DNA from 3 places in the Iodobacter sp. CM08 genome. Region 1 is predicted to be linked to each of the others. Evidence: predicted binding sites of a transcription regulator. Region 1 holds the regulator's gene; each other region holds the start of a gene.

The links. Region 1 encodes sigma-54, which starts transcription at its own class of promoters, with help from an activator protein. Its sites were predicted from a motif close to CTGGCACGCTTCATGCTT; they were not measured.
Region 2: a site for sigma-54 is predicted at 2,838-2,855, ahead of R6242_RS13475 (dicarboxylate/amino acid:cation symporter). Genes of this name have one in related genera too.
Region 3: a site for sigma-54 is predicted at 1,690-1,707, ahead of adh (aldehyde dehydrogenase). Genes of this name have one in related genera too.

What each region holds. Positions count from the first base shown of each region.
Region 1 covers NZ_JAWQUO010000052.1:7,029-14,704, forward strand. Annotated here, with positions in the region: gene R6242_RS20345 (monovalent cation:proton antiporter-2 (CPA2) family protein) at 1-18, opposite strand, end outside; gene R6242_RS20350 (KpsF/GutQ family sugar-phosphate isomerase) at 357-1,328, shown strand; gene kdsC (3-deoxy-manno-octulosonate-8-phosphatase KdsC) at 1,648-2,163, shown strand; gene lptC (LPS export ABC transporter periplasmic protein LptC) at 2,163-2,741, shown strand; gene lptA (lipopolysaccharide transport periplasmic protein LptA) at 2,719-3,219, shown strand; gene lptB (LPS export ABC transporter ATP-binding protein) at 3,216-3,941, shown strand; gene R6242_RS20375 (RNA polymerase factor sigma-54) at 3,942-5,318, shown strand; gene hpf (ribosome hibernation-promoting factor, HPF/YfiA family) at 5,343-5,669, shown strand; gene R6242_RS20385 (PTS sugar transporter subunit IIA) at 5,775-6,248, shown strand; gene hprK (HPr(Ser) kinase/phosphatase) at 6,229-7,173, shown strand; gene rapZ (RNase adapter RapZ) at 7,170-7,676, shown strand, end outside.
Region 2 covers NZ_JAWQUO010000021.1:57,277-64,952, forward strand. Annotated here, with positions in the region: gene murI (glutamate racemase) at 1-223, shown strand, start outside; gene R6242_RS13465 (LysR family transcriptional regulator) at 326-1,213, opposite strand; gene mdtH (multidrug efflux MFS transporter MdtH) at 1,245-2,516, shown strand; gene R6242_RS13475 (dicarboxylate/amino acid:cation symporter) at 3,024-4,334, shown strand; gene R6242_RS13480 (NAD(P)(+) transhydrogenase (Re/Si-specific) subunit beta) at 4,440-5,807, opposite strand; gene R6242_RS13485 (proton-translocating transhydrogenase family protein) at 5,807-6,157, opposite strand; gene R6242_RS13490 (Re/Si-specific NAD(P)(+) transhydrogenase subunit alpha) at 6,255-7,418, opposite strand.
Region 3 covers NZ_JAWQUO010000007.1:31,895-39,570, reverse strand. Annotated here, with positions in the region: gene R6242_RS05275 (sigma-54-dependent Fis family transcriptional regulator) at 1-1,489, opposite strand, end outside; gene adh (aldehyde dehydrogenase) at 1,755-3,275, shown strand; gene R6242_RS05265 (DUF779 domain-containing protein) at 3,424-3,762, shown strand; gene R6242_RS05260 (DUF475 domain-containing protein) at 3,874-4,881, shown strand; gene R6242_RS05255 (methyl-accepting chemotaxis protein) at 5,091-6,707, shown strand; gene R6242_RS05250 (LysR family transcriptional regulator) at 7,055-7,676, opposite strand, start outside.

The DNA of each region.
Region 1 (7,676 bases):
GGATAGCTGGATGGACATAGGGCTCGAAGGAAATGGCGAATGGCTGGTTGGCTTTATCCTACTGCTAAGCAGTGGCTTGGGGGCGTTGAGTGCATTTTACTGACCATGTGTATTTGGCTTTGCTAGCCTTGTTCAGCCCCAAAACTGCAGCGAACACAGCCGTGAATGAAACGTCAACAGACCTTAGGGGGATTGATTTAAATACTAGCTTGATTGCGTACTCCCTCCCTATCCCTTGTTTACCTTAAATACTGGGTGGTGCATAAGTTTTATGCACCATTATTGATCTTGATTGGCATATTGCCAGAAGACGCAGGTGGCGGGAGAGGGGCTGCATCTCTTATACTTTCGCGCATATGAAAAATGCCCAATCTATCCTCGACTGCGCCAAGCGCGTATTGCGGGTTGAGGCCGAAGCTGTTTTTGCTCTGGCCGATCGACTCAATCCCAGTTTTGTCACTGCCTGTGAGTTGATTCTAGCCTGCCAAGGGCGTGTCATCGTGCTTGGTATTGGCAAATCAGGCCATATCGCTAAAAAAATAGCCGCCACGATGGCCAGCACGGGCACTCCGGCTTTTTTTATTCATCCTTCTGAAGCCGCGCATGGCGATTTAGGCATGATTACTCGCAGCGATGTGGTGCTGGCCTTGTCTAATTCAGGAGAAAGTGACGAAGTGATTGCTTTGTTACCTAGCCTGAAGCGTTTAGGCATCCCCTTGATCGCCATGACGGGTAATGAGCAATCTACTTTAAGCAAGCAAGCGGACGTGCATTTAGATTCAGGGGTTACACAAGAGGCTTGCCCGTTGAACCTTGCCCCAACGGCAAGTACTACCGCCGCATTGGCCTTGGGTGATGCGCTGGCGGTAGCGCTCATAGAGGCACGTGGCTTTCAGGCTGAAGACTTTGCTTTGTCCCACCCAGGTGGGAGCTTAGGGCGGCGCTTATTGGTGCTGGTACGCGATCTAATGCATACCGGTGACGCTTTGCCCGTGGTGCAGCAAGATGTATTACTGCGCGATGCCCTGTTAGAAATTAGCAAGAAAGGCATGGGAATGACCGCCGTGGTGGATGCTGCAGGTAAGCTGCTCGGAATATTTACCGATGGCGATTTGCGCCGTGCACTGGATCAGGGCGTCGATGTGCGTGATACTCCCGTATCAACGGTGATGACTTTAGCACCGGCAACGATTGAATCGCACAAATTAGCCGCCGAAGCGGTGCAGCAAATGGACGCACGCCGCGTCAATGGTTTATTGGTGCTAGAAGCTGGAGTATTGGTCGGTGCGATCAATATGCATGACCTACTTCGCGCCCGTGTCGTTTAACATCAGCAAAATCAGTAAATAAAAAGCGGCTTATGGGGGCCTCGAAAACCTATATTTCTAAATAAGACAAGGCGCGTTTTAAAAAAATCGACGCTGCATATGTTTGATATGTAAGGAGATTTTTTTAAAGCGCAACGCAGTATTATGACGAAAGATGGGTTTTTCGAGGTTCCCTTATGTCTCAGATTCAAATTTAGCCGTTAAACCTGAGCTTACCGAAGGCATGAGATTATTTATGCTTCTGTAAGGTTACTACAAACGCTCTTTTTTGAGTTTGCTTGAGCAAGAGACATAATCAGGGATGAATAAAGGAAAAATAATGACAGATAAAGCCAAAGCGGTTCGCTTAATGATTTTTGATGTTGATGGTGTAATGACCGATGGCAGCCTGTTTTACAGCGATAGTGGTGAAGAGTTAAAAGCATTTAACTCACTAGATGGCCATGGTTTAAAAATGTTGAGCACCAGCGGGGTAAAGCTAGCCATTATTACCGGCCGCACTTCTAAGCTGGTTGAAAAACGCGCCAAAGACTTGGGTGTAGACTACCTCTATCAAGGCGCTCACGATAAAGGCGCAAGCTTTGAAGAGCTATTAAAGGTTGCTGGCCTTAGCGCGGATGCCTGCGGTTATATGGGTGATGATGTGATCGATTTGCCCGTGATGCGTAGAGTGGCCTTTGCCGTAGCCGTGCCTGATTCTCCACAATTAGTGCGTAAACATGCTCATTACATTAGCGGTAGCCAAGGCGGCCGTGGTGCTGTGCGTGAAGTCTGTGAATATCTAATGCAGGCGCAAGGCACATTTGATGCCGCTATGGCGCCGTACCTCGCCTAATGGCTGTTCGTGGTACTACTCGCCTGCTGCCCTTGGCTTTGGTGTTGCTGCTGGGCGGGTTAACTTGGTTGCTTGATAGAGCGGCTACCTTGCCTAGTGCGGCATACGCGGTGAATTCTGATCAACCAGACATGTTGGTTGATAGAGCCACCGCTGTGCGTTTTGGAGAGGATGGCCGCCCTGTTTCCCAGCTTACTGCCACTCATGTTTCTCACTTACCTGCGGGTGATATCACCTGGCTAGAAAATCCTCATTTGCGCTATACCGCGCCAGAACAACCCCGTTTGGATGTGACTGGCGAGCGGGCTAAGTCAATTAAGCGTGGTAGTGAGGTTTGGTTTCCTGGGCCGGTTAAAATGGTGCGCGCTGCCAGTGGCACACAGGCCGAGTTAGTCATTAATGGCCGAGATATGCAGGTTTTACCACAGCAGGGCATTGCCAGCTCAGATGCCCCCGCCCGTGCCGTAATGGGCACTTACGTTGTTGAGTCGGTGGGTTTTATTGCTAATTCTAATACCGAAACACTGGAACTTAAATCTAAAGTCAGGATGAGCTATGAACCGCTTCGTAACCCTTAACACCGTATTACTGTTTTTGCTTGCTAGCCCCGTGCATGCAGAAAAAACCGACCGCGAAAAACCTATTAAAATCGCCGCTGCAAATTGTGTGATGAATCAAAAAACGCAGGCTAGCGTCTGTACTAATGATGTGGTGCTGACTCAAGGTACGCTCAGCATTCGTGGAGATAAACTCTCCGTGCGCCAAGATGAAGCGGGCAACCAGTTTGTGACAGGCAATGGCAGCCCCGTGCGGTTTCGGCAAAAAATGGATGGTGGTAACGAGTGGGTAGATGCAGAGGCACAGCGCTTTGATTACGACGGGCGTACTGGCATTCTTAAGTTGTTGGATAAAGCTTGGGTGAAGCGGGGCGAAGATCAAATTTATAGCGATTTAATCACTTACGATCTAAACAATGAAGCCTACCAAGCGCAGAGTAAAACAGAAGGTGGCAGGGTGAATATCGTGATCAATCCGAAAAAGGCTCCCGCTCCATGAGTAGTTCTTTACGCGCAGAACAGCTAGAAAAGCGCTACGGCAAACGTACCGTAGTGCGTGATGTCACTATGGAAATTTCTAGTGGCGAAGTGGTTGGCTTGCTAGGCCCTAATGGCGCGGGCAAAACCACTAGCTTTTATATGTTGGTGGGTTTAGTTGCGATGAATGGCGGGCGGATTATGCTCGATGGCGAGGATATCGGCCATTTACCCATTCATCAGCGGGCACGGCGAGGTTTAGGTTATTTGCCTCAGGAAGCATCTATCTTTCGTAAAATGACGGTGGCGCAAAACATTACTGCAGTGCTAGAGCTGCATTGCAAAAATCGTGTTGAGATTGATACTCGCCTCAATGAGCTGCTCAATGATTTACATATTGCCCATTTGCGGGATGCTGGTGCGATGGGCTTATCAGGTGGTGAGCGGCGGCGGGTAGAAATTGCCCGCGCACTTGCAGCAAACCCACGCTTTATCTTGCTGGATGAGCCATTTGCAGGGGTAGACCCGATTGCCGTGATGGATATTCAACGTATTATTGGTTTTTTAAAGCAACGTGGAATCGGTGTGCTCATCACTGATCATAATGTGCGTGAAACCTTAGGTATTTGTGATCGTGCTTACATCATCTCGGAAGGTGCGGTGATGGCGTCAGGTGTTCCAAAAGATATTGTGGCTAATGAAAGTGTGCGTCGAGTGTATCTCGGTGAACATTTCCGTATGTAAATGAAACAAACCCTGCAGCTGCGGCTTTCCCAGCAACTAAACCTCACGCCACAATTGCAGCAGGCTATTAAGCTGCTGCAGCTTTCTACGCTTGAGTTTCAGCAAGAGCTTGAGCAGTACCTAAATGACAACCCTTTGCTGGAGCGTGGCGAGGAAGCCCCCGCAGGGGAAGTTGAGCAGCCCGAGCCACAGTGGGAAATGGGTGGGGATGATGATGGTTTGCGCTGGGAGGGTACGAGTCATGGTGGCTCAGATGACGATGATGATTTTGACCCCGCCACCAATATTGCGCGTGATCTAGATTTACGTGAATACCTGCTACAGCAAGCAGGCCTGCTGCAGCTACCGCATCGGGATAAGTCTTTGTTATTGATGTTGATTGAAGCTTTGGATGATGATGGTTTCCTTTCCCAGCCCTTAGATGAAGTCTATTCTCAGCTGCCAGAGGAACTTATCCAAGATTATGAACTCGAACTTGATGACTTAAAGATTGCTTTAGTCCGCTTACAGCACTTAGAGCCCTTAGGCGTTGGTGCTCGGGATACTGCCGATTCATTATGCTTACAGTTGCGCCAAAAACCGCCGAGTGCCGCTAAAGATTTAGCCTTGAAGATTGCCCAAAATTCACTCGATTTATTAGCTGGACGGGACTACACTAAGCTTAAACGAGCCTTTAAATGCGAGGATGCTGAGCTAAAAGCCGCACAAGAATTAATTGTAAGTTTAAACCCAAGGCCGAGCGCACAGTGGTCTGTAACCTCGCCAAGATATGTAAGCCCCGATGTGGTTGTGCAAAAAGTACGTGGGGTTTGGCGGGTTAGATTGCATGATGCATCCATGCCAAAATTACGCGTTAACCGGCTTTATGCAGATATCTTACAGAAAGGCGACGGCGCTCATTTAGCCCGCGAGCTACAAGAAGCACGTTGGTTAGTAAAAAGTGTGCAGCAGCGTTTTGAAACAATTTTACGAGTAGCAACAGCGATTGTAGAGCGGCAGCGGGCATTTTTTGAACATGGTGAAGTGGCAATGCGGCCCTTGGTACTCAGGGATATTGCAGAAGAGCTCGATTTACACGAATCAACTATTTCTAGAGTCACCACGCAAAAATACATGTTAACGCCGCGTGGTTTGTATGAGTTTAAGTATTTTTTTGGTAGCCATGTAGACACAGACGCCGGTGGTGAATGTTCTGCAACCGCTATCAAAGCTTTAATAAAGCAGATGGTGCAGCAAGAAGATAAGAAAAAACCTTTAAGTGATAGCGTATTGGCAGAAGCATTATCCGCCCAAGGTATTGTGGTAGCGCGTCGTACCGTTGCTAAATACCGTGAGGCGTTGCAGATTTACCCAGTAAGTCAGCGCAAAAGTTTGTAAGGCCCCAACGGAAGGAGTAACCCTATGAATTTGAATATCAGTGGCCATCATCTTGAAGTAACCCCATCGATCCGTGAGTACGTGAACAGTAAGATGGAGCGGGTTATCAGGCACTTTGATAATGTGATTGATGTAAATATCATCCTCTCCGTGGAGAAACTGCAACACCAAGTTGAAGCTACCGTTCATGTTCGCGGACGCGATATCCACGTTGAAGCAACGGATGAAAATATGTATGCAGCGATTGATCTTTTGGCAGATAAACTTGATCGTCAAGTTGTAAAGCACAAAGAAAAATCAATGGATCATCGCAACGAATCCATTAAACAGCATCAACCTAGCGCTGAATAAAGCGATTTCTTTCACCTTAGCGGGAACCGGTTTATTCGGGTTCCCGTTTTTGTTTTCAAGCGACGGCGCTACAATAGCTGTCGTCCTTGTTTTGGTCTGCCTACAATGAGTCTGATCGCCCAAATTCTGCCAAGTGGTAATGTCTTCCTTGATATGGAAGTCGGCAGTAAAAAACGTATTTTTGAACAAGTAGGGATTCTATTTGAAAATAGCCACGGCATTGCCCGTAGCGTTATTTTTGATAGCTTATTTGCTAGAGAAAAACTTGGTTCCACCGGCCTTGGTCAAGGCGTGGCTATTCCGCACGGGCGTATTAAAGGCCTAAAAGAAGCAACCGGTGCTTTTGTGCGTTTAGATGAGGCTATTCCTTATGATGCGCCTGATGGTAAGCCGGTTTCCTTGGTGTTTGTCTTGCTCGTGCCCGCACACGCTACCGATCTACACTTACAAATCTTGTCTGAATTAGCCCAGCTTTTTTCAGATAAAGTATTGCGAGAAAGCTTGTTGGCCGCAACGGAGCCAGGGCAAATCTGGAAGTTAATCAGCACTTGGGAGCCTTATGCCACAGATTTCAGTTAGACAACTGTTTATTGATAACGCCGAAAAACTGCGCCTAACTTGGGTTGCAGGGCAATCTGGTGCTAATAATCTGTTATCTAATGATGCGTCTGAGCAAAAGCCAACCCTGTCTTTGGTCGGTCACCTGAATTTTATTCACCCCAATCGCATTCAAGTGCTTGGGGTGGCTGAAACGGTTTATCTTTTGCAGCTAAGCGTTGAGGCGCAAAGAGAATCACTGGCCCGATTATTCTCAAACGAGATGGCGGCGGTGATTGTGGCCAACGGCCAGATCGTTGGCGACTGCCTGCGCGAAGCCTCCGAGCGCTTTCATGTGCCGCTGCTTACGTCCCCTGAGCAATCCCCCTATCTGATGGATGTGCTGCGCTATTACCTATCAAAAGCGCTAGCGGTTTCAACTCATTTGCACGGGGTGTTTTTGGATGTGCTGGAAGTGGGTGTACTGCTGACGGGTGAATCATCGATGGGTAAGAGCGAGCTGGCACTAGAGCTAATTTCCCGTGGCCATGGCCTTGTGGCCGATGATGTGGTTGAGGTGTATCGCACCAATCCAGAAACGCTGGAAGGGCGTTGCCCGCCTATGCTGCGCGATTTTCTAGAAGTGCGCGGGATTGGCGTGCTGAATATCCGTACTATTTTTGGTGAAACGGCGGTGAGGCCGCGTAAAACCTTAAAGCTGATTATGCATTTGGCCAAGGCGGGGGCAGAAAAACTGGCTCCGATGGATAGGTTGCAAATGCAGGCGGCCACGCAGGATATTTTGGGTGTGCCGATCCGCAAATTAGTGATTCCCGTGGCGGCCGGTCGAAATTTAGCGGTATTGGTTGAGGCTGCGGTGCGTAATTATATTTTGCAATTACGCGGCATCGATTCCACGCGTGAGTTTATTGAAAGACATCAAAAATTTATGGAGATGGGCGAATGAGTCGTCAGCAGCTCATTTTGCTATCTGGCTTATCAGGGGCGGGTAAAAGCGTTGCACTTAAATCTCTAGAAGATTTAGGTTATTTTTGTATCGATAATCTGCCCGCGCCTTTATTGCCGCAAACGGTGGCTTTGCTGGATGAGGATGGTTATCCACAAGTCGCTATTTCTGTGGATGTGCGCAGCGCGCATAACTTTGCCAGCTTCCCCAATCATCTAGAAGCCCTGCTGGAATTGGGGCTAGATGTGCAAATGCTGTTTTTAGAAGCCAATAACGAAACGCTAGTGAAGCGGTTTTCTGAAACGCGGCGCAGCCATCCCTTATCCAGTGGTGAGTTAACCGTTAGCGAGGCCATCGCCCTAGAGCGAGAGATGTTGGCTGATTTCTCTGAAGTGGCTCATCGTATCGACAGCAGTGATTTATCCGCCAATCAGCTGCGCAGCTGGATTCGCCAGTTTGTGGCCTTAGATCGCTCCCAGCTTACTGTGATTTTTGAATCTTTT
Region 2 (7,676 bases), on a different contig from region 1:
GCTGCTTTTAGACGTGGTAGGAGGGAGAATGAAACTAGTTGATTCGGCCTTATCCATTGCTGATCAAGCGGCTGATTTATTGCAGTCTTCTGGCATGGCCAACCCAAGCCACCAGGCGCCGGAATACCGTTTTTACGTGACCGACGTGCCGGTTAAATTCCAAAGCGTGGGCGAGCGCTTTTTGGGGCGCAGTTTAAATAAGATTGAGCGGGTGAATCTGTAATCACGCTTAGGCTAAAAATGGTTAATCCACAAAAAGCACGAAAAAACACGGGCGCTTAAACTTGTTTCTTCGTGTTTTTTGTTGGGAATCATTCTTACTTTTTTAAGCCCAGTCCGCTGCCATCGCCCTGACGGTATCAATTACGAGCTGCTTGCTGCTGTCGCTGCGCTTGCCGCTGCGCCACGCCATCATGACTTCCCATTCCCAAACAGGTAAATCGCTGATCTCTAGTTTGATTAGCCGCCCCTCGCGTAAATCTCGCTTAACGGCAACTTCAGGCATAAAGGTTAAAAAGCCATGCTCCATGGCCATTTCGCGGGCGGCGCTGGCGGGTTGAATGGCGTGAATAGGGCCGCTAGCGGTGCGATAACTGCGTAGCTGATTGATGAGCTGGTCACAGCCATCTCCCCAAAATTGTGGGGCGAGTTGCTGGTTGGCAATTTCAGCCAAGCTTAAAACCCCAGAACGAGCAAGAGGGTGGCGTTTGTGCACCACCGCCACAATAGGGGAGCGCCAAATGCGCTCCATCTGAATGCCGGCCATGGGCGGACATTTTAAGATAAAGCCAAGCTGGGCTTTGCCGCTTAATAGCTGCTCCATGATATTGGGCGAATGATCGCTATTGCAGCGGATTTCGAGTGGTGCTTTGGCGAGCGCCACCAAAATAGGCCCAAAAATCACCGAGGCTAAAGAGGGCATACAGGCTAACTGCATTCTAGGGAGGGCCGGTGCGCCTTGTAGCGTTTGGCGGCCGGTTTCTAGCGCGGCTAAGGCTTCTTTGACTGAGGGTAAAAATGCGAGGCAGGCTGCCGTGGCAATGGCTCCTCGGCGATGGCGCTGGAATAACTGTGTGCCTAAATCGGCCTCTAGCAGGCTGACGCGTTGGCTAACCTGAGGTTGTGACCAGCCGCGCCTAGCCGCTGCTTGGCTAAAACTGCCACAGGCCACGATATCCAGCAGTAATTGCAAATCATCAAGGCTAAGAGACATAAGAAAAACCTATATTAAATATTGCCAGTTAATGACTTCTATAATAACTGTCATCGGCCCAGAATATGCATTAATCATTCATAGGGGCAAGAAAATGGCAGGGGCAGAGCGGGCAAGGCGCTTGGGGCGGCGTTTTATTATGTTGGATAATATGCTGGTGGTGTGTGGGTTTTTTTTGGTGTTTCCGCTGATCAGCCTGCATTTTGTAGACCAATTAGGCTGGGCTGCCGCCGCTGTGGGTTTGGCCTTGGGTGTGCGGCAGTTATCGCAGCAGGGGTTGGGTTTAATTGGTGGCTCTTTGGCGGATCGCTTTGGGGCAAAACCTTTGATTGTGGCTGGGATGCTGCTGCGGGCGGCAGGTTTTGCCGTGATGGCATGGGCCAGTCACCCCAGTATTTTGGTTTTTTCCTGCGTGCTATCTGGCTTAGGTGGCATGTTATTTGATCCGCCCCGTAGCGCTTTAATTATTAAGCTGACTCGCCCTGCCGAGCGTAATCGTTTTTATTCGCTACTCATGATGCAAGAGAGCGCCGCCGCCATGTTGGGGGCTTTGATTGGCTCATGGTTGCTGATTTTTGATTTTTATTGGGTGGCGATGGGCGGCTGCGCGGCCTTTATATTAACGGCCTTGGTCAACGCTATTTTCTTGCCTGCTTATAAAGTAGCCGCAAAACGGACTTCGGCAATGGCAGCAATTCGTACGGTGCTGGCTGATAAGCCTTTTTTGGTGTTTGTGCTGACGCTCAGCGGCTATTACGTGCTCTGTGTGCAAATCATGCTGTTGATGCCTGTGGTGATAAAACAATTGGCAGGCACGGCACAGGCGGTGGGCTGGATGTATAGCTTGGATGCCATGCTGGCACTGTGCTTACTTTATCCTTTGGCAAGATTAGGCGAGCGTTATTTCAGCTTAGAAACACGGGTTTTGGCGGGGATTGCTTTAATGAGCATCAGCATGACCGCGATGGCTTTGGTGAGTGGGATTGTGGCGGCCTTTGTGGTGCTGACGTTCTTTTATTTGGGCACATTAATTACCGAGCCAGCTAGAGAAGCGCTATTGGCCCGTTTTGCCCAGCCAGAGGCAAGGGCCAGCTATATGGGAATGGGGCGAATGGGCTTGGCTTTGGGCGGCTTGTTTGGTTATACCGGCGGAGGGTTTTTACTCGATAACGCGCGTAGCTTGAATACGCCAAGCCTGCCTTGGTTAACGCTGGGCCTGATTGGTAGCCTTACTTTTATCGCTTTACACAGGCAGTTTTTTCCTTACTTTAAGGGCTTTAAGTATCATTTGAGGTTTGGTTGATTACAGTATTGTGTCGGCTTTGAAAATAATTTCACCGGCCTCCTTGTAAGCCTAAGCTGCTGAAAAACTTGGTTTATCCTTTATAAATAGCGTTTGTTAATTGTTTTTTTCTTACGCCTTGCCTGCTCTGGAGACTCTGGGGCAGGCTTTCCTCGTTTGGATGTAAATAATGCACATGCGAACAAGTAAGACTTGCGGTGTAATAGCGTGATGTAAGAGTGCATGATGATTCGAATTTCATTTAGAAACGATACCTTGCTGGCTGCGTTTGTGAGGCCTCACCGCTGTATTGCTTGCGTCCCCGCTTGGCAATATCCGCGTTTGGCTTGCTTATTGTTTTTGAAATAAGAATATTTCATTAATTAAAAATAGAATATTAAGTAAGTTTTAAGTCGAAATAGATATCATTTATTTATCTTTAAATCTGGCTTATTCGCTAGTATTTTTGGATGATTGTGTTTTTCTATTGCCGTACTGAATTGCTTGGTAAGAATACAGAGAATTGTAATGCAGTCTAAAAATTTAACTTTATATATTATCCTAGCCATGGTGCTGGGTATTATCTGTGGCTATGCCGTGAATCAATATGCAGATAACTCTGCTTCGCTGGCTTCTTTTGCTTCTTATATATCGCTACTCAGTGATATTTTCTTACGCTTAATCAAAATGATTATTGCACCACTGGTTTTCTCTACCTTAGTGGTAGGGATCGCCAGAATGGGGGATAGCGGCGCAATTGGCCGGATTGGCCTTAAAACCATGGGCTGGTTTATGTTTATGTCGCTCACGTCCCTTGTATTGGGCTTGGTGATGGTGACCATTCTTGAGCCAGGCGTGGGTTTAAATCTGCCATTACCCGCTGTGGGCACAGACAGCGGTGTGGTTAAAACCGCGATGAATCTGAAAGATTTTTTGCATCACGCATTCCCAAGCAGCATTTTCGATGCGATGGCTAAGAATGAAATTTTGCAAATTGTAGTGTTTTCTATTTTCTTTGGCGTGGCGGGTGCTGCGCTGGGTAAACGGGTTGCCCCGCTGGTGGATGTGATTGATATGGTGGCCCATGTCATGCTGAAAATCACCACCTACATTATGAACTTTGCGCCAGTTGCCGTGTTTGCTGCGATGGCGGCGGTGATTGCTAAAGAAGGGATTGACGTACTGGCGGTATATGGCAAGTTTGTGGCGAGCTTTTATCTCAGCATCTTTATGCTGTGGTGTGTGATTACCTTGCTGGGCTTTATATTTTTAAGAACACGGGTGTTTTCTTTGCTGCGCCGGATTCGTGGGGCGGTATTGCTGGCCTTTACCACGGCCAGCAGCGAGGCGGCTTATCCGCAAACCTTAGAGCAGCTAGAAAAGTTTGGCTGCAATAAGAAGATTTCCAGCTTTGTATTGCCAATTGGTTACTCGTTTAACCTTGATGGCTCGATGATGTATTGCACATTTGCCACCTTGTTTATTGCGCAGGCTTACGGCATTGAGCTGACCTTGATGCAAAAAATTATGATGCTGCTGATTTTGATGCTCACATCAAAAGGCATGGCGGGCGTACCACGTGCATCTTTAGTGGTAATTGCCGCTACGCTATCGCAGTTTAATATTCCAGAAGCAGGGCTATTGCTGATTTTAGGGGTGGATCATTTCTTAGATATGGGCCGCTCTGCCACCAATGTACTCGGCAATGCCGTGGCGACAGGGGTGGTTTGTAAGTGGGAAAACGAGCTGGGCGAAGAGCGTGATGTGTTGCCTGATGAGCTAGAGCCCAAAGTAGAGGTGCAGCCCGCGCCAATTTTGGATAAACCAGTGACTGTTTGATGGTTGTAATAAAAATGGCCCAGATGATTTCTGGGCCATTTTTTTGCTGGGGTAATTAGCTTGATTAGGCTGCGTGGGCACAAAGGCGTGCCCACGCTACATATTTTAATGCACCGCCTGCAACATCTTCTCCACCACCTTTTTAGCGTCGCCAAATACCATCATGGTTCTATCCATATAGAACAAATCATTATCTAGCCCCGCATAGCCTGCACTCATCGAGCGTTTAACCACCATCACGGTTTTGGCCTTATAGGCTTCTAAAATGGGCATGCCGTAAATGGGGCTGGTGGGGTCGTTTTTGGCTGCGGGGTTGACCACGTCGTTGGCACCAATAATTAGGACTACGTCGGCTGTGGAGAATTCGCTATTGATTTCTTCCATCTCCACCACTTTATCGTAAGGTACTTCGGCTTCAGCCAGTAGCACATTCATATGCCCTGGCATGCGGCCCGCTACGGGATGAATGGCGTAGCGCACGTCCACGCCGCGGGCGGTGAGTAGATCGCTTAGCTCTTGCAGTGCGTGCTGAGCGCGGGAAACGGCAAGGCCGTAGCCCGGCACAATAATCACTCTTTCTGCGTTTTCCATCAAAAACGCTGCATCATCGGCACTGCCCGTACGGTAGTTTTTTTGCGCCGAGCCAGCAGGGCCTGCAATGGCAACTGCAGCCCCAAAGCCACCGAGCAGCACCGAAAGAATCGAGCGATTCATGGCTTTGCACATAATGTAGGAAAGAATCGCCCCTGATGCGCCGACGCAAGCGCCAGCAATAATCAGCACAGGGTTATTCAGCGTAAAACCAATCCCCGCCGCTGCCCAGCCCGAGTAAGAGTTAAGCATAGACACCACCACCGGCATATCGGCTCCGCCAATGGGGATAATCAGCAGTACACCCAGCGCTAGTGCAATCGCCGTCATAATCAAGAAAGAAGATTGGTTATCGCTCACCACATAAATAGCGCCAAAGCCCAGCATGGCCAGCGCCAGCACTAAATTTAAACCGTGTTGGCCTTTAAAATTAATCGCCCTTGCGCCAAATTTGCCAGAGAGCTTGCCGTAGGCAATCACCGATGCACTAAAAGTGATTGCACCAATAAAAGCGCCGATAAATAGCTCGGTTTTTTGCATACTGCCGTGGGTCACGCCGGTATGGAAAATTGCGGCAATGGCAATCAGCACCGCTGATAAACCCACCAAAGAATGCATGGCGGCAACCAGCTCGGGCATAGAGGTCATGGCTACGGTGCGCGCTCTGTAAGCGCCAACCACAGCGCCCGCGCTCATGGCGGCTAAAATCAGCCAGACTACCGGTTTATCGGCCACAAAAAACGAGGTGGCAATAGCAATCGCCATGCCAATCATGCCAAAGAAATTACCGCGTCTGGCAGATAAAGGCGATGAAAGCCCTTTCAGCGATAAGATAAACAGTACGGCAGAAATCAGATAAAGAATGGAAGTAAAGTTCTGCATTATTTTGCCTTCCTTTTAAACATCGCCAGCATGCGCTGCGTGACTAAAAACCCACCAAAGATATTAATACTGGCAAGAAAAATAGCCACGGCACCTAAGACGCTGGTGATGCTGATTTCTTGCGCGTTGATATCCACCACTTGCAGCATCGCCCCAACAATAATGATGCCGCTGATGGCATTGGTCACCGCCATCAGCGGGGTATGCAGGGCAGGGGTGACATTCCATACCACGTGATAGCCAACAAAAATAGCCAGAATAAAAATAGTCAGGCTGCCAATAAAGGGATCCGTGCTTAGCGTATGGCTGCTGACTTCTGCAACGGCAGAGGCTGCTAAAGATAGCGACATTGCTTACTCCATATATGTTTTGAGGTTATGTAGGGTGGGCACGTCTTTGTGCCCACGCGGCATAGGCTGTTTTGCCACCTGTGGGCACAAAATTACCCTATATAACGGTTGCTGCGCGGCTTGGGGCTGCTTCGGCTTTTTTGCCAAATATGGCAGCGCCTTGATGGCAGACTAGCGTGGCTTTTATGATCTCATCCTCAAAATGCGGGGCGTATTTAGCCTCGGTATCTTGAAGTAGGCTTAAGAAAGTCAGCATATTGCGCGCATAAAGCGCGGATGCATCGGCAGCCAGCAGGCTAGCTAAATTGCCATGGCCGACAATAATTACGCCATTGTGGCTATGCACCACTTCCCCAGATTTAGAGAGCGGGCAATTGCCGCCGCTATCTACCGCTAGATCAATTATCACCGAGCCTGCTTTCATGGCCTTAATCGTGGTCTCAGGGATCAACACTGGCGCGGCTTTGCCTGGGATTTGTGCCGTACTAATAATAATATCGGCAAGGCGGGCTTGTTGATCAATTAAGGCGCTTTGGCGTAGCTTGTAATCATCCGACATCTCACGCGCATAGCCACCGGCGGTTTCTGCCGCTGCCTTTTCGGCATCGCTAAGCGTAACTTCAATAAACTTGCCGCCTAAGGACTCTACCTGCTCACGCGTGGCGGGGCGCACGTCAAACACCTCAACAATTGCGCCGAGCCGCTTGGCGGTAGCGATGGCTTGTAAGCCAGCCACGCCCGCACCCAGAATCAACACCCTTGCTGGTTTAACCGTCCCTGCAGCGGTCATCAACATCGGCATAAAGCGGGGATAGTATTGCGTTGCCAGTAATACGGCGCGATAGCCCGCAATATTGGCTTGCGAAGATAAAACGTCCATCGATTGGGCACGGGTAATCCGTGGCACCAGCTCCAGCGCGTAAGCACTGATTTGTTTGTTACTGAGCGCTTCTAAATGGGGGTAGCGATGAATATCAAACAGGGCCACAAGGGCAGCATGCAAAGGAAGCTGGGCCAGTTCATGCGCTTCTGGCGCACGGACTTTTAAAATAAGTTGCGCGCCCTGATAAAGCGCGTCTGTATTGTTGGCTATTTCAGCACCTGCCTCGGTATAGGCTGCGTCGCTGATGGCGGCATGGATGCCAGCCTTACTCTCTACTCTGACCGTATGCCCAGCTTTAATCAGTTTTTTTATTGTCTCCGGCGTCGCAGCAACCCGGAACTCCCCAGGCAGCACTTCGGCGGGAATGGCAATCAACATATCTGTTTCCTCATGGTTATCAGAGCAATGGGCAAACAATGGAGGTTTATGTCAGTTTGAATATTGGCCTGAGTCAAATAAGACCGAGTTTGATCTTATCGCAGTGCAACATTAATTTGCCGTGTGAAGTGTTCAATTACTTTGAAGGTGTTGTATTTCGTGTGAATCCACCCCATAAAGCATCTATTTTTGTAATGTGTTTACCTTATTATTGGGGTAAAAATAGCACGATGTAACTTGATTTTAGCGGCCGCTGCA
Region 3 (7,676 bases), on a different contig from region 1:
CCAGCTCTTGCCAAAGCCCAGTAATAAAACCGGGCAAATTCGCGTGTTCGCAGAGTGGTGGCAGGCGGACAGTAAAGTCTTGCAGGCGATAGAATAAATCGGCCCTAAACTCCCCTGCTGCAACCAGCTTGGGTAGATCGCGGTGGCTGGCGCAAACAATAGCAAAATCAACTTTGTAAGACTGGCTACTGCCCAACGGGGTAACTTCACGCTCCTGCAGCACCCGCAGCAAACGCGCTTGCATCGCCAGCGGCATATCGCCGATCTCGTCGAGCAGCAGCACGCCGCCATGGGCTTCGCGCAATTTACCCAGATGCCCTTTACGTTTAGCACCTGTAAACGCACCCTCTTCGTAGCCAAATAATTCAGATTCGATTAAGGATTCTGGCAGAGCAGCGCAGTTAATCGCCACAAACGGGCCTTTGCTGCGCTGGCTGGCTTGATGCAGCGCTCTGGCAAATACCTCTTTGCCGCTGCCGGTTTCGCCCTGTAGCAATACCGCCACGCCCGCATTTAGCACCCTGACCGCTTTATCTAATTGTTTTTGAAAAGGCTGCACCACGCTTCGCTCGTGAAACTCGGGTTCGATCAAGGGGCGAGTAGCGAGCTTGGCCTTAGGGGCGGTGATGGTGATGTAAAAATGCTGGCCACGCTGGGTATAGATTTGCTGCGGAGCGACTATGGGTTTTAAAGCCGCCTCAAATAAATCAGCAAAACGGCTGTGGCCTAAATCTTGCCAGCTTAAACCCAGCCAGTGCAGGGCCACGCGGTTGGCGGCAATCAGGGTCTCCCCAGCAAAGCTCAGCACTCCCTCCCTTGGCGAGCCGAGTAATTCACTACGCGGGTGCAGCCGCAGCAGCCAATGCTCATCCCCAGCCATGCTCAGCCAGCGATGCTCGATCTGCTGAGCGGCAAGGCGCACTAAGCCCAAAGCGTGCAGATGATGCAAGCAAGCGTCGCCCGAAACATTCAGCACCCCAGCCAGCCGCCCATTGGGCGCAAACACAGGGGATGCCGAGCAAGAGATGCCGATATTTTGCGCCAAGAAGTGCTCGCCTCCCCTCACCTGCACCGAATCAGCCAGCGCCAGCGCCGTGCCAATCGCGTTGGTTCCCTTGCTGGCTTCGGCCCAGCTTACTCCTGGTAGCAGCGCCACTTGCTCGGCCTTTTTCATAAACTGTGGATTGCCGGTGGTATTTAAAATGAGGCCAGCGGCGTCGGTAAGCAGCACCACGCTCTGCGTGCCAAGCACCTGCTCGTATAAGCCATCTAGCTCTGGCAGTGCCACACGCAGTAGATGCTCATTCGCCTGCAAGGCCTGCTGTAAATCAGCGCTTACGAGAGGATCAAAACCATCATCCGCTATGCCTTGCTGACGGCAGCGCAGCCAAGATTCGGCAATCTGCTGCGGCAGGCTGGATGGGCAAACCCCTTCTTCAAAAAACTGACGACGCGCTTGCGTGCTTAGGGCGGGCAGAGAAGTAGACATGGATGATCTCCTTGTTGCAGGCTCAAAACCACTGTTGCAAATTGCAACACTTACAAGGTTTATCTGAAACACAATATACGTTAAACCCTTGTAAATACGAAGGTTTAACGCCTTTGCAGATACCGCATTGCAATATATAAACGCCCAATGCTAGCTTTCACAAAGTTTTCACCTGCATTGCAGTGCAATATAGCCATGCACAGGCATGCTTTCTGCTAATAGCAGTGGACAGGGGCAGCAGCCCTAAACCCACCGGAGAAGCAGCATGAGCACATTGATTCCAGGTCAGTATGGTTTTCCTCTGCAATTAAAAGCACGCTACGCCAACTATATCAATGGCGAATGGCAGGCACCGCTGGCTGGGAAGTATTTTGAAAACGTCAGCCCCATCACCGGTAAAGTCATTTGCGAAATCCCCCGCTCAGACGCCAGTGATATCGAAATGGCGCTGGATGCTGCCCACGCCGCCAAAACAGCATGGGGTAAAACATCGACCACCGAACGCGCTAATATCCTAAATAAAATTGCCGACCGAATCGAAGCCAATTTAGAAATGCTCGCCACAGTGGAAACATGGGATAACGGCAAGCCCATCCGTGAAACCCGCGCTGCAGATTTACCTTTGGCGATTGATCACTTTCGCTATTTTGCTGGGGCGATACGCGCACAAGAAGGCAGCATTGCTCAGATCGATAACGATACCGTGGCTTACCATTTTCATGAGCCGTTAGGCGTGGTTGGGCAGATTATTCCTTGGAACTTCCCGATTTTGATGGCCACATGGAAGCTGGCTCCTGCACTGGCGGCAGGCAATTGCGTGGTGCTCAAGCCCGCCGAACAAACACCGCTGAGCATTTTGCTGCTGATGGAAGTCATTGGCGATTTACTGCCTAAGGGCGTGCTCAATATTGTGAACGGCTTTGGCTTAGAGGCCGGTAAACCGCTGGCATCGAATAAGCGCATCGCCAAAATCGCCTTTACCGGTGAAACCACCACCGGCCGGCTAATTATGCAATACGCCTCACAAAATCTGATTCCGGTGACGCTGGAGCTAGGTGGAAAATCGCCCAATATCTTTATGCCCGATGTGATGAAGCACGACGATGCCTTCTTTAATAAAGCCATCGAAGGCTTTGTGATGTTTGCCCTGAACCAAGGTGAAGTCTGCACCTGCCCAAGCCGCGCCTTGGTTCATGAGTCGATTTATGATGCCTTTATGGACCGCGCACTCAGCCGTGTTGCCGCGATTAAGCAAGGTAATCCACTGGATGCCTCCACCATGCTGGGCGCGCAGGCCTCGATGGAGCAGATGGAAAAAATCACGGCTTATCTGGATATCGGCAAGCAAGAAGGCGCAAAAGTATTGGCGGGTGGCGCGCGCGCCCAAATGACTGGGGAGCTGGCGGGTGGCTATTACATTCAGCCTACCGTATTCCAAGGCCACAATAAGATGCGAATTTTCCAAGAAGAGATCTTTGGGCCGGTGGTTTCAGTCACCACTTTTAAGGATGAAAACGAAGCCTTAGCAATCGCCAACGACACGCTATACGGCCTAGGCGCTGGTCTGTGGACGCGCGACAGCCACGCCGCTTACCGCATGGGCCGCGAAATTCAGGCGGGCCGCGTTTGGACCAACTGCTACCACGCCTACCCAGCCCATGCAGCATTCGGCGGCTATAAGCAATCAGGCATCGGGCGTGAGAACCACAAAATGATGCTCGATCATTACCAGCAAACCAAGAATTTGCTGGTGAGCTATAGCCCAGATGCCTTGGGTTTTTTCTAAGCACGGGTCTGTGGCATGCACGCGTGGGCAAGACAAAATGTTTTGCCCTTCCTACAAGTACCCGATGTTGGTATGCAGGGTGGGGCCTCGTGCCCACGCGTAATGCAGCGCACATGACCATTCTTACGCTTAAAAAATGGAAATAAACATGGCTAACGATGCCAAAGTCAGCGCCACACCCGCTGCGCTAGATTTAATTGCCAAACTGGCTGCCAAATATGGTGAGCTGATGTTTCACCAATCAGGGGGCTGCTGCGATGGCAGCTCGCCGATGTGTTTTCAGGCTGGGGAATTGATTATTGGTGATAGCGATGTACTACTGGGCTATATAGGCGGCATGCCGTTTTATATAGGGGCGGCGCAGTTTGCTTACTGGCAACACACTCAGTTAATTATCGATGTGGTGCCCGGCCACGGCGGAATGTTTTCTTTAGAGGGGCCAGAAGGCTTGCGCTTTTTAACCCGCTCCAAACTTTGCCCCCTATAACTTACTTACAGAGCACCCACCAAGGTGAAAGATCTTAATTACCCTAAGTAATGATGCACTTGTTAAAATCTCAGTATTGAAATACAGATCCCTTACATACCGAGACGCTCAATGTTGTCACACCTACGCTTTTTTAAAAGCTCATTTATCATTACGCTACTGGGCCTCGCTGCCGCCTACGCCTTGGGCGGCCCTAAGGCTATGTTTATTGCCGCTATTTTATCGGTATTAGAAGTATCGCTCTCTTTTGATAATGCGGTGGTGAATGCCACGGTTTTAAAAGATATGGATGCCGTCTGGCGTAAACGATTTATGACCTGGGGCATGTTAATTGCAGTGTTTGGCATGCGGGTTATTTTTCCGGTATTAATTGTGGCGGTGATTGCTCAGCTTAGCCCTTGGGCGGCACTCACCATGGCCATCCAGCAGCCTGAGCAATATGCGGCCACTTTAACCTCTTCGCATATTATTGTGGCAGGCTTTGGTGGTGCTTTTTTAATGCTGGTGTTTTTAAAATTCTTTTTTGACCAAAACAAAGAAGTACATTGGCTACCGATAATTGAATCACCCTTAGTTAAAATGGGGAAAATGGGCGGGATTGAAATTGGCCTTTGTTTAGTTATTGTTTATTTTATTTCCACACAACTTGCCCATCATAGCCAACTCGATTTTATTCTAGCGGCCATTACAGGAATCATCACCTACATCATTGTGGATGGCTTTGGCGCTTTATTAGGTGGTGAAGAAAATCACGGCCAAACTGCCGTAGTAAGAACAGGGTTTTCTGCCTTTATGTATTTAGAGGTATTAGATGCCAGTTTTAGTTTTGATGGTGTCATTGGCGCATTTGCCCTATCTAACAATATTTTTATTATTGCAATTGGCCTAGGCATTGGCGCAATGTTTGTTCGATCCCTAACAATTATGTTTGTAGAAAAAGGGACTTTGGATCAATTTAGATATTTAGAGCATGGTGCTTTTTATGCTATTGGCGCATTAGCCTTTATTATGTTTATTGGCACTTTCCATGAAATTCATGAAGTTGTTACTGGTTTGGTTGGCGCAGGCTTTATTATAATTTCATTAATTGCTTCTCTTAGATATCAAAAAAATCATTAAACTAAAATGGGACAGAAGGCGATTTATCCAACGCCTTCCTTTCCATTTGCTGATTAAATTCTGACAAAAATAAACAATATAAACTCACTTCTCTTTCACGAAATACTAATAAAGCCTTGTCCGTTTATCAGCTTACTTAATTAATTGTTTTACATTAAACAAATCGGTTCTACCTTTTAAAGGTCATTCTGACTTTAAATGAGAACAACATGAAAGTTAAGTACAAGCTAATATTATTATCCGGAAGCCTAATCGGCATTATTTTAATGTTAGCCGCGCTTAGTCTTACTTGTTTGGAAAGTGGATCTAAAAACTTTCAAACCACCATTGCAGATCGAGTGATGCCTTTAGTGCAGCTCAAATCCGTATCCGATATGTATGCCATTAATATTGTAGATACGGTACATAAAGTAACCAATGGCAGTATGAATACCGCAGATGGCTTAAAAAACGTCCAAATAGCCAGAAAAACCATCAAAGAACAATGGCAAACCTATCACGCCACTGAGCTCACGGCAGAAGAAAATAAGCTGGTAGATATTGCCGATAAAAATATGCTGCCCGCTGCTACAAGCTTTGATCAACTCGAAAAACTCTTAGCCGGCAGCAACTTTGCCGCCATCAATGAATATGCCGCCACAACGCTTTATCAAAGCGTTGATCCCATTACCGCTACAGTAGATAAACTGATTCAACTACAGCTCAATGTGGCCCAAGAAAATTTAGCGGCATTTAAAGAGAGCCATAACCATGCCATCTATGGCGGCGCAGCATTTGTGCTTATCGCCACCTTGGCGGGCATCTTGCTTTCTGGCTGGATTTTGCGCTCGCTACTCAACGATTTAGGCGGCGAGCCAAGTGATATGCGTACCGCAGCCACGCGGATTGCAGAAGGCGATTTAGCCTCCCCCGTACATGTGCCAAGCAATATGCGAAATAGCTTAGCAGGCGCAATGGAATCAATGCGCACCCAACTGGCCACCTTGGTAGAAAACATCCAAAACTCATCCAACCAACTTGCCACTGATGCCGCACAAACCCGCAGCAGCAGCCAAGAAGTACACGAATCTGCTGGGGAGCAAAGCGATGCCGCCGCGCGTATGGCTGCAGCCGTTGAAGAGCTTTCAACAGGGATGTCGCATCTTAAAGATTATTCAAGCTACGCCTATGAGGTTGCCACCACTTCTGGCAAACATGCCGAGCAAGGTGCGCTGGCTTTAGATGAGCTCACCAAAGAAATGCAAATTGTGGCCGATAGCGCCCATACCGTCACCGAAACCGTTAACCATTTAGAAGAACACAGCGCCAGCATTGGCCGTGTAGCAAGGGTGATTCAAGATATTGCCGAGCAGACGAATTTACTCGCCTTAAATGCCGCCATCGAAGCCGCCAGAGCAGGGGAGCAAGGCCGCGGCTTTGCTGTTGTGGCCGATGAGGTCAGAAAACTGGCTGAGCGTACCACCCAAGCCACGCGTGAAATTCAGGAAACCCTAGGCACCATCACCAGCACCACCCATACCGCAGCGAATAGTATGCGCAATAGCCTAAGCCAAACCGAGCTTGCCTTAGAGCATGCAAACCGCAGTAGTGAAGTGCTGGCTTTGATTAAGCAAAGCGCCGCTGAAACCAAAGACGCCATGGCCAAAATCACCGATGCCTTGGCCGAGCAAAATACCGCTGGTCAAGAGATTGCCGTAAATGTACAGCTGATTGCGGTGATGACAGAGCGCTCTTTCTCTGCATCCAAAGAAATCAATATCGCGGTAGATCATAATGCTGAGCTAGCGCAATCGCTGAGGCTAGCGGCGGTACGCTTTAGCTGCTAGCAAGCTGTCTGACTTAAGCGTCCGTAGCGAGAAAACATCCAGTTTGAGACAGATTTTTGGGATTATGTCTCTTGCTCATTTTTTGTCGTTTGTCTGAGAATATCAACGTGAATAGCGTTAACTCGTAGGGGCGCTGCTTGCTGCGCCCTCGCTGAACAGGGCGCAGCAAGCAGCGCCCCTACAGGATATTGGCCTACATGTCATATATGGCTTTGTTTGAGCAAGAGGGATAATCAGGTAGATTTTTGGGGGTTTAGGGCGAATAGCGGGCTATTTAACGAAAAAAAGCTCGGAACATGGTCAAATCCGGGGCTTTCGCAGTAGGGTAGTCTAAGTCCGACAGGCTGCTAGGCCTTTAAAGCCTGCTCTAACTGATCTAAAAACACCCGTGTTTTAGCAGGCATTAAGCGGCGCTCTGGGAACACCGCCCAAGCCGCCACGGGGGGCAAACACCAGTCGGGCAAGATGCGCACCAACTCGCCTCGCTCCAAATAAGGCTTAGCAAAAGACTCGGTAACCGCCGCAATCCCCAGCCCACGGCAGGCCATACGGATCAGTAATTGTGGTGAATTGGCGCAAAACTTAGGCTGTGGCTGTATATGCTGCGTGGCTTTGCCTTTTTGCAAAGTCCAAGGCTGCGCGCCACCGCTGCTTTTTAATATCGCCAAGGTATGATGGCTATTTAATTGCTCCGGCCCATCGAGTAAGCCATTCACCGCCACATAGCATTGCGATGCATATAGGCCCACATTAAATAGCGCAATCCGCCTTGCAGCCAGCATGGCATCACTCGGTAAATCCCCCATCCTTAGCGCTAAATCAAAATTCTCTGCCAGTAAATCTACTCGGCGTGGGGATAGATCGATCTCTAAGCGGATTTGCGGATAACGCTGGCTAAATTCTTGTAAAAAATCATCCAGCACCAAAACAGCAAAATCACCAGGTAAAGACAGCCGCAGTAGGCCGCTT